Piscinibacter sp. HJYY11: one gene and its partner. The protein of the gene in region 2 interacts with the protein of the main gene of each other region in a pairwise test. Links are inferred from orthologs where the notes say so. Each region holds a gene or a part of one and is shown on either strand. Other genes may lie near its edges.

Region 1 (4,142 bases), 3.1 Mb from region 2 along the record:
ACGTTGCGGCTGCGCCTGAGGGGGATGCCGGCGAAGGCGGTTCGGAGTCTGCTGGTGCGGGTGACGAGGATCGGCCACGTTCGTCACGCAACCGCCGCCGCAACCGCAAGGATCGCCAGCGCGAGCGAGAAAGCGCGCCTGACCCGGCTGTTGCCGCGCAGTCCGTTGCCAACCAGGCCGGTGAGGTGTTCGCCCAAGTGTTGTCGGGGGATTTCGACGTCGAAACGCCCGTCGCCGAAGAGGCGCCTGAAGCCACGGAGGCAGGCGATGACGCCGCCACCGAACACAAGCGCGTGCTGGCCGCCGAGCCCGACGCACCCAAGCTTCACAAGGTGCTCGCCCAGTCGGGCATCGGTTCGCGCCGCGACATGGAGCAGCTGATCGAAGACGGTCACGTGACCGTCAACGACCAGCCGGCTCATGTGGGCCAGCGCGTGTCGTTCGGCGACCAGGTGAAGATCAAGGGCAAGCCGGTGCGCATCCGCATCGTGCCGCCGCCGGCGCGCATCATTGCGTATCACAAGCCCGTGGGCGAGGTCGTCACGCACGATGATCCGGAGGGCCGCCCGACGGTGTTCCGCCGACTGCCGCGATTGCAGCAGGGCAAGTGGCAGTCGGTGGGCCGCCTCGACCTGAACACCGAAGGCCTGCTGCTCTTCACCACCTCAGGCGAACTCGCCAACCAGCTGATGCACCCGCGCTTTGGCGTGGAGCGTGAGTACGCGGTGCGCGTGCTGGGCACGCTGACCGAAGACGACCGCGAAGAGCTGCTCAACGGCGTCAACATCGAAGGCCAGATGGCCAGCTTCAAGTCCATCCAGGACGGCGGCGGTGAAGGTGCCAATCACTGGTACCGCGTCGTCATCACCGAAGGCCGCAACCGCGAGGTGCGCAAGCTCTTCGACGAAGTGGGCCTCACCGTGAGCCGCCTCATCCGCATCCGCTACGGCACGGTGGTGCTGCCGCGCGGCCTCAAGCGCGGGGTGTGGGTCGACCTCGAAGAGAACGACGTGCGCGCGATCCGCCGGCTGGCCAGCGGCAACAACCCCGGCCAGCAGCAGGGCGAGCGTGGTGGCCCGGGCAACCAGCAGAACAACCAGAAGCGCGGCAACCGCAATGACCGCAACGACCGTGGCAATCGCCAGGAGCGTGGTCCGCGTGGTGGCCAGCAGCAACCCGTGCCAGCACAGGCGCGCGAGAACAGCTACGACGACCAGGACCGTGATGACGACCTGGACTTCGACCCCAGCAAGATCCCCAACCCGCTCGAGCAGACCTTCGACAAGCGCTTCGTGCAGAAACCGCGTGGCCCGGTGGGCGGCGGCGGCTTCGGCCGCGGCGGGGGGGGTTTCGGCGCCGGTGGCAGTGCGCCGCAGCGCCCGCAGGGCGGCGGCAACAACAAGAAGGGCGGCGGCCCGCGCGAGCCGGATCCGCTGCAGACCTCCGTCGGCTACATCGGCGCCGATGCCTTCCACCGCAAGAACCGCGGCGGCCGCGGCAAGGGCGGCGGGGGTGGTGGCGGGTACGGCGGCGGCGGAGGCGGTGGCTTTGGCGGCAACCGCCGCGGCCGCTGAGCCCTGCTGGAATTACGAAGGAACCCACCTTCGAGCGTTAGAATCCAAAACTTTGCCAAGTGCTTGATTCAGGAGAAGAAATATGGCGATCGAACGTACCCTTTCCATCATCAAACCCGACGCGGTCGCGAAGAATGTGATCGGCCAGATCTACGCGCGCTTCGAAGGCGCCGGCCTCAAGATCATCGCGGCTCGCATGGCGCACCTCTCGCGCAATGAAGCCGAGCAGTTCTATGCGGTGCACAAGGCCCGCCCGTTCTTCAAGGACCTGGTGGACTTCATGGTGTCCGGCCCGGTCATGATCCAGGTGCTCGAAGGTGAAGGCGCCATCGCCAAGAACCGCGACCTGATGGGCGCCACCGACCCGAAGAAGGCCGAGAAGGGCACCATCCGCGCCGACTTCGCCGACAGCATCGACGCCAATGCCGTGCACGGCTCCGACGCGCCGGAAACGGCCGCTGTCGAAGTGGCGTTCTTCTTCCCTGGCATGAACGTCTACAGCCGCTAAGTGCTGGCCTTGCGCCTCGACGTAGGCGTTGCCTGCTGAGCGCAAGGAAACCATCTCATGACACCGGCCAACCTGCTCGACTACGACCTCGACGGACTGGCCGCGTATTGCGAAAAGCTGGGTGAGAAGCGCTTTCGCGCCACCCAGCTTTTTCGTTGGATCCATCAAAAGGGCGAGGCCGACTTTTCGGCCATGTCCGACCTGGCCAGATCGCTGCGCGACAAGCTGGCCGGCGTGGCCGTCGTGGCGCCGCTCACCGTCATCAGCGAGCAGGCCTCGGCCGACGGCACCATCAAGTGGCTCTTCGACGTGGGCGGTGGCAACGCCGTAGAGAGCGTCTTCATTCCCGAAGATGACCGCGGCACGCTGTGCGTGTCGTCGCAGGCGGGCTGTGCGGTCGGCTGCCGTTTCTGCTCGACCGGCCACCAGGGGTTCAGCCGCAACCTCACCACAGGCGAAATCGTGGCGCAGCTGTGGTTTGCCGAGCATCACCTGCGCAAGCGCTTGAACCTGGCGCCAGGCGAACGCGCCATCACCAACGTGGTGATGATGGGCATGGGCGAGCCGCTGCAGAACTACTCGGCCCTCGTGCCGGCGCTGCGCGTGATGCTCGACGACCATGGGTATGGCCTGTCGCGCCGCCGCGTCACGGTGTCCACCTCCGGCGTCGTGCCGATGATCGATCGCCTGCGCGAAGACTGCCCGGTGGCGCTCGCCGTGTCGCTGCATGCCCCCGAAGACGCGCTGCGTGACAACCTCGTGCCGCTCAACAAGAAGTATCCGATCGCCGAACTGCTGGAGGCTAGCAGCCGCTACCTCGAGCGTGCGCCGCGCGACTTCATCACCTTCGAGTACTGCATGCTCGACGGCGTGAACGATACCCCTGCCCATGCCGAGGCGCTGGTGCAGATCAGCCGCACGGTGTCGTGCAAGTTCAACCTCATTCCGTTCAACCCCTTCCCCGAGTCGGGCCTCACACGCTCGCCGCGTGATCGTGTGACTGCCTTTGCGCGCATCCTGCAAGACGCCGGCGTCGTGACCACCGTGCGCAAGACGCGCGGCGACGACATCGCCGCCGCCTGCGGCCAGCTGGCGGGGGAGGTGCAGGACCGCACCAACGTCGCCGAGCGCATGACGCGTTCGCCGATCCAGATCCATCGCAAGAACCCTTCGTCCAACACTCCGGAGAAACATGCATGAATGTGGGCCGCAATCGCTGGTGGGTCACTGCCGCTTGCTGGGCATTCAGTTCATGGATTGCCGGGTGCGCGCTGCCGCCGCCATCGCCTGCGCCAGGCGAGACGCGCGATCGCGTCACCGAGTCCGACGAAAGCGAATCCAGCAAGCGTGCCCGCGTGCGCCTCGAGCTGGCCAGCGCCTATTTCGGTCGTGGCCAGTACACCACCGCGCTCGACGAGGTGAAGCAGGCTGTCTCGCTGAACCCAAAACTCGGCGAGGCTTTCAACATGCGGGGCCTGATCTATGCCGCGCTCGGCGACGACACGCTGGCGCAGGAAAGTTTCAAGCGCGCGCTTCAGTTGAATCCGAACGACGCCGACAGCTTGCACAACTATGGCTGGTACCAGTGCCAGCAGAAGCGCTACCGCGAGGCGCAGGCCCTGTTCCAGCAAGCGCTTGGAACGCCGCAATACCCGGCGTCCGCTCGCACGCTGATGACCAGTGGCATCTGCCACGCGCGTGCCGGCGAGTGGGCCGAGGCGGAAGTGGCCTTGAGCAAGGCCTACGAGCGTGACCCGGCCAATCCTGCCGCAGCGGTCAACCTCGCCGAAGTGCTGCTGCGCCGCGGCGAGGCCGAGCGCGCGCGGTTCTACATCCGCCGTGTGACCTCGACGCCGACCCAGTCCAGCGCACAGACGTTGTGGCTCGCCGCGCGCATCGAACACAAGCTCGGCAATCGCCAGGGAGTCAATGAGCTCGGCCGTGAGCTGCGCAGCCGTTTCCCGCAGTCGCGTGAAACTTCGGCCTTCGATCGAGGCCTCTTCAATGAGTGACACCCCAGGCGACGCCCCGATCGCCGACCCCGCACCGACACCAGACAC
Region 2 (4,379 bases):
ATGCCGCGCTCGACACGGCCGGTCACCACGGTGCCACGACCGGAGATGGAGAACACGTCTTCCACGGGCATCAGGAAGGCGCCGTCGATGGCGCGATCGGGCGTGGGGATGTAGGTGTCCAGGGCTTCAGCCAGCTTGAAGATGGCGCCTTCGCCGAGTTCGCCGGTGTCGCCTTCCATGGCGAGCTTGGCCGAACCCTTGACGATGGGGGTGTCGTCACCGGGGAAGTCGTACTTGCTGAGGAGCTCACGCACTTCCATCTCGACGAGCTCGAGCAGCTCGGCGTCGTCGACCATGTCGCACTTGTTCAGGAAGACGATGATGTACTTCACGCCGACCTGGCGGGCCAGCAGGATGTGCTCGCGGGTCTGGGGCATGGGGCCGTCAGCGGCCGAGCACACGAGGATGGCGCCGTCCATCTGGGCGGCACCGGTGATCATGTTCTTCACGTAGTCGGCGTGCCCGGGGCAGTCGACGTGCGCGTAGTGGCGGTTGGCGGTCTCGTATTCGACGTGGGCGGTGTTGATGGTGATGCCGCGCGCCTTCTCTTCAGGGGCCGCGTCGATCTGGTCGTACGCCTTGGCCTCACCGCCGAACTTCTTCGACAGCACCGTCGTGATCGCCGCCGTCAGCGTCGTCTTGCCATGGTCCACGTGACCAATCGTCCCCACGTTCACGTGCGGCTTGGTCCGTTCAAATTTGCCTTTTGCCATTTTTTCGAGCTCCTAGCGGTCGAGAGAGACGATGCTGAAGAAAACTGTGGTGCCCATGACGCGGATCGAACGCGTGACCTCTCCCTTACCAAGGGAGTGCTCTACCACTGAGCCACATGGGCCGAACCAAACTTCGGTGCCAATCGACACTGGTTTGCGCCTTTCGGAGCGCAAACCACTGGCGACGTCATGGAGCGGGAGACGGGAATCGAACCCGCGTCATTAGCTTGGAAGGCTAGGGTTCTACCATTGAACTACTCCCGCTCGGGAGCCCCTTCCGGCGCCATGCCATCCGGGTTCAACTCTTCTGAAATCGGTTCGCTTTGGTGGAGGAGGCTGGATTCGAACCAGCGTAGGCGTAAGCCAACAGATTTACAGTCTGCCCCCTTTAGCCACTCGGGCACCCCTCCAAAGCGAACCCGGGACTATAGCATCAAATTTCGAAGATTCATGCTCACAAGGCCCACCAGTCGACGAGGTGCTGGGTGGCGAGGAAGTGGCTGCCGTCGGCCATGAACTGTTTGTGCAGGTCGTAGGACGGGTGTCGGGTGATCAGCACGCGGGGCGTCGCACCCGACGGGACGGCGCGAGCCAGAAAATCCTGGGCCTTGCCACCCCAAAGCAGAAATGTGGGCGGGTCGCCGCGCTGGCTCAGTGCCGAAACAATCTCGGATGTGAGCGCAAGCCAACCCGTTTTGAGGTGGCTGCCCGCCTGACCGATTTCGACTGTCAGCGCCGGATTCAACAGCAGCACACCTTGCCGAGCCCATGGGTCCAGCTTCCAGACCGCGGGAGGTGTCCAGCCCGGCCGGTCGGCTGCCAGCACTTCAAAGATGCGGGCCAGCGAGCGCGGCTTGCCATGCCCGGCGGAAAATGCGAGCCCGTCCGCGTGGCCGGCGGTGGGGTACGGGTCCTGGCCGAAGATCACGACCTTGGCATCTTGGGGGGACACAAGGCGGAGTGCGCGGAACGGGTCCTCAGGGCCGATCGGCTTGTCGCCCGACACGCCCTTGATCCGCTCGATCAAGGCCTCTTGCTTCTGAACCGTCCAGCCCGGCAACACCTTCCGCCACACCTCGGGCACCGTGCCGAAGGCAGCGCGCAGGTCATCGGCGGTCATGCGAAGAGCTGAGCCAGGGCCACGCCCGGATCAGGGGCTCGCATGAAGGCTTCGCCGACGAGGAAGGCATGGACATTGGCGTCGCGCATCCGCGCCACATCGGCCGCACCGAGGATGCCGCTTTCGGTGACCAGAAGACGATCGGCCGGCACTCCGGGCAACAGCGACAAGGTCGCGTCCAGGCTCACCTCGAAGTTCCGCAGGTTGCGGTTGTTGACACCGATGAGCGGCGTCTTCAGTGACAGCGCCCGGTCGAGTTCGACGCGGTCGTGCACCTCCACCAGCACCGCCATCCCCAGCGACAGCGCCTGCGCTTCCAGATCAGCCAACTGCGCGTCGTCGAGGCAGGCCGCGATCAGCAGGATGCAGTCCGCCCCCATCGCCCGCGCCTCGTAGACCTGATACGGATCGACCATGAAGTCCTTGCGAAGCACCGGCAGCGCGCAGGCGGCGCGCGCCTGCTGCAGGTAGACCGCCGAGCCCTGGAAAAACTGCACGTCGGTCAGCACGCTCAGACACGCCGCGCCGTGGCGCTCGTAGCTCACAGCGATCTCGGCCGGCACGAAGTTGTCGCGCAGCACGCCTTTGCTGGGGCTGGCCTTCTTCACCTCGGCGATCACGGCCGCCTGTCCTGCCCCTACCTTGCGCCGCAACGCGCCGACGAAGTCGCGCACATCTTTGCGCGATTCGGCCTCGCGGCGCAGGGAGGCCAAGTTGCGCACGCGGCTCGCGGCTGCAATTTCTTCGCGCTTGACCGCAACAATCTTGTCGAGGATGTCGCTCATGATTTGAATTGGTGTGTGGCGGCCACGAACTGGCTCAATTTCCGGGTGGCGGCGCCGGAGGCCACCGCTTCTCGGGCGCGCTTGACCCCGTCGGCGATCGACGACACGACGTTGGCGCAATAGAGCGCCCCACCGGCGTTGAGCAGCACGATGTCGCGCAGCGGCCCGTCTTCGTTGCCAAGCGCACGCTGGATGCATTGCACTGACTCGGCCTTGTCGGCGACCCGCAGCACACGGCTGTCGTACACCGGCATGCCGAAGTCGCTCGGGTGCACGACATATTCACGCACCTCGCCGTTCTTGAGCTCACCGATCAACGTCTCACCTGACAGTGAGATCTCGTCCATGCCATTCATGCCGTAGACCACCATCACGTGGTCGGAGCCGAGCCGCTGCAGCACCCGCACCTGAATGCCCACGAGGTCGGCGTGGAAGACACCCATCAGCTGGTTCGGCGCCTGCGCTGGGTTGGTCAGCGGGCCCAGGATGTTGAAGATCGTGCGCACGCCCAGCTCCTTGCGCACCGGCGCGGCGTGCTTCATCGAGGCATGGTGGTTGGGCGCGAACATGAAGCCGATGCCGGTCTGCTCCAGGCACTGCGCCACCTGATCGGGGGCGAGGTTGACGTTGGCGCCGAACGCTTCCAGCACGTCGGCGCTGCCAGTGCTCGACGACACGCTGCGCCCGCCATGCTTGGCGACCCGTGCCCCCGCCGCCGCCGCGACAAACATCGCCGCCGTCGAGATGTTGAAGGTATGTGCGCCGTCACCACCGGTGCCGCACAGGTCGACGAGGTTCGACTTGTCGTCTACTGGCACCGGCGTGGCGAGCTCACGCATGACCTGCGCCGCTGCCGCGATTTCACCGATGGTCTCTTTCTTGACGCGCAGCCCCATCGAGAGCGCCGCGATCATCACCGGCGACATCTCGCCGCTCATGATGCGGCGCATCAGCGTCAGCATCTCGTCGTGGAAGATCTCGCGGTGATCGATGACGCGCGCCAGCGCTTCGGTGTTGGTGATGGTCATGGCGGTCGATGTCAAGCGTTGAAATAGTCGCGCACGGCGGCGACGGCGCGGTCCACGCCCTCGGCGTCGACGTCAAGGTGTGTCACGAAGCGCAGGCGGTAGAGCCCGGTGGCGAGCACGCCGCGCGATTCCAGATGCGGCAGCAGGCCGGCGGCGCGATCACCGGCGACGTCGATGAAGACGATGTTGGTCTCGGGTGCTTCGACCGTGACACCGGCAATGCCCTGCAGCCCTTGCGCCAGGCGACACGCCAGCGCGTGGTCATCGGCCAGTCGCTCGACGTGGTGGTCGAGCGCATGCAGGGCGCCGGCGGCGATGACGCCGGCTTGCCGCAAGCCGCCGCCCAACATCTTCCGCCAGCGATGAGCGCTCTTGATCAGATCCTTGGAGCCGCACAGCGCCGAGCCGACGGGAGCACCGAGGCCTTTCGAAAAACACACCGAGACTGAATCGAAGTGGCTCGCGATCTCGTGCACGGGCACGCCGAGCGCCGTTGCTGCATTGAAAACGCGAGCACCGTCCAGGTGGGTCGCCAGGCCACGGCGCCGCACCAGTGCAGTCGCCTCCGCCATGAAATACATCGGCAAGGCCTTGCCGCCCAGCGTGTTCTCCAGGCACAGCAAGCGGCTCTTCGCGAAGTGCGCATCGTCGGGCTTGATCGCTGCCTCGATGCTGGCCAGCGAGAGCGTGCCGTCGGCCAGGTGCTCGAGCGGCTGCGGCTGCACGCTGCCCA

The links. Proteins that work in one complex are often made in the same cells at the same time.
Region 1: the proteins of JI745_RS18355 (region 2) and ndk interact in binary tests that used the Escherichia coli proteins (3 or more experiments, as listed by UniProt). The link is inferred for Piscinibacter sp. HJYY11 from one-to-one orthologs.

What each region holds. Positions count from the first base shown.
Region 1 is NZ_JAERQZ010000001.1:807,073-811,214, reverse strand. What follows is about bases 607-3,369. They hold ndk (nucleoside-diphosphate kinase), read left to right. Parts: upstream 607-1,656; coding sequence 1,657-2,082; downstream 2,083-3,369. Other genes in these bases: pilW (type IV pilus biogenesis/stability protein PilW), read left to right, coding at 3,279-3,369; rlmN (23S rRNA (adenine(2503)-C(2))-methyltransferase RlmN), read left to right, coding at 2,140-3,282; JI745_RS03655 (pseudouridine synthase), read left to right, coding at 607-1,574. Outside these bases: more of JI745_RS03655, read left to right, coding at 1-606; more of pilW, read left to right, coding at 3,370-4,094; JI745_RS03635 (helix-turn-helix domain-containing protein), read left to right, coding at 4,087-4,142. UniProt on the Escherichia coli protein: Major role in the synthesis of nucleoside triphosphates other than ATP. The ATP gamma phosphate is transferred to the NDP beta phosphate via a ping-pong mechanism, using a phosphorylated active-site intermediate.
Region 2 is NZ_JAERQZ010000001.1:3,945,631-3,950,009, reverse strand. The notes cover bases 1-3,000. They hold JI745_RS18355 (uracil-DNA glycosylase), read right to left. Parts: upstream 1,834-3,000; coding sequence 1,168-1,833; downstream 1-1,167. Other genes in these bases: trpD (anthranilate phosphoribosyltransferase), read right to left, coding at 2,615-3,000; trpC (indole-3-glycerol phosphate synthase TrpC), read right to left, coding at 1,830-2,618; tuf (elongation factor Tu), read right to left, coding at 1-713. In the rest of the region: more of trpD, read right to left, coding at 3,001-3,646; ltaE (low-specificity L-threonine aldolase), read right to left, coding at 3,658-4,379. UniProt on the Escherichia coli protein: Excises uracil residues from the DNA which can arise as a result of misincorporation of dUMP residues by DNA polymerase or due to deamination of cytosine.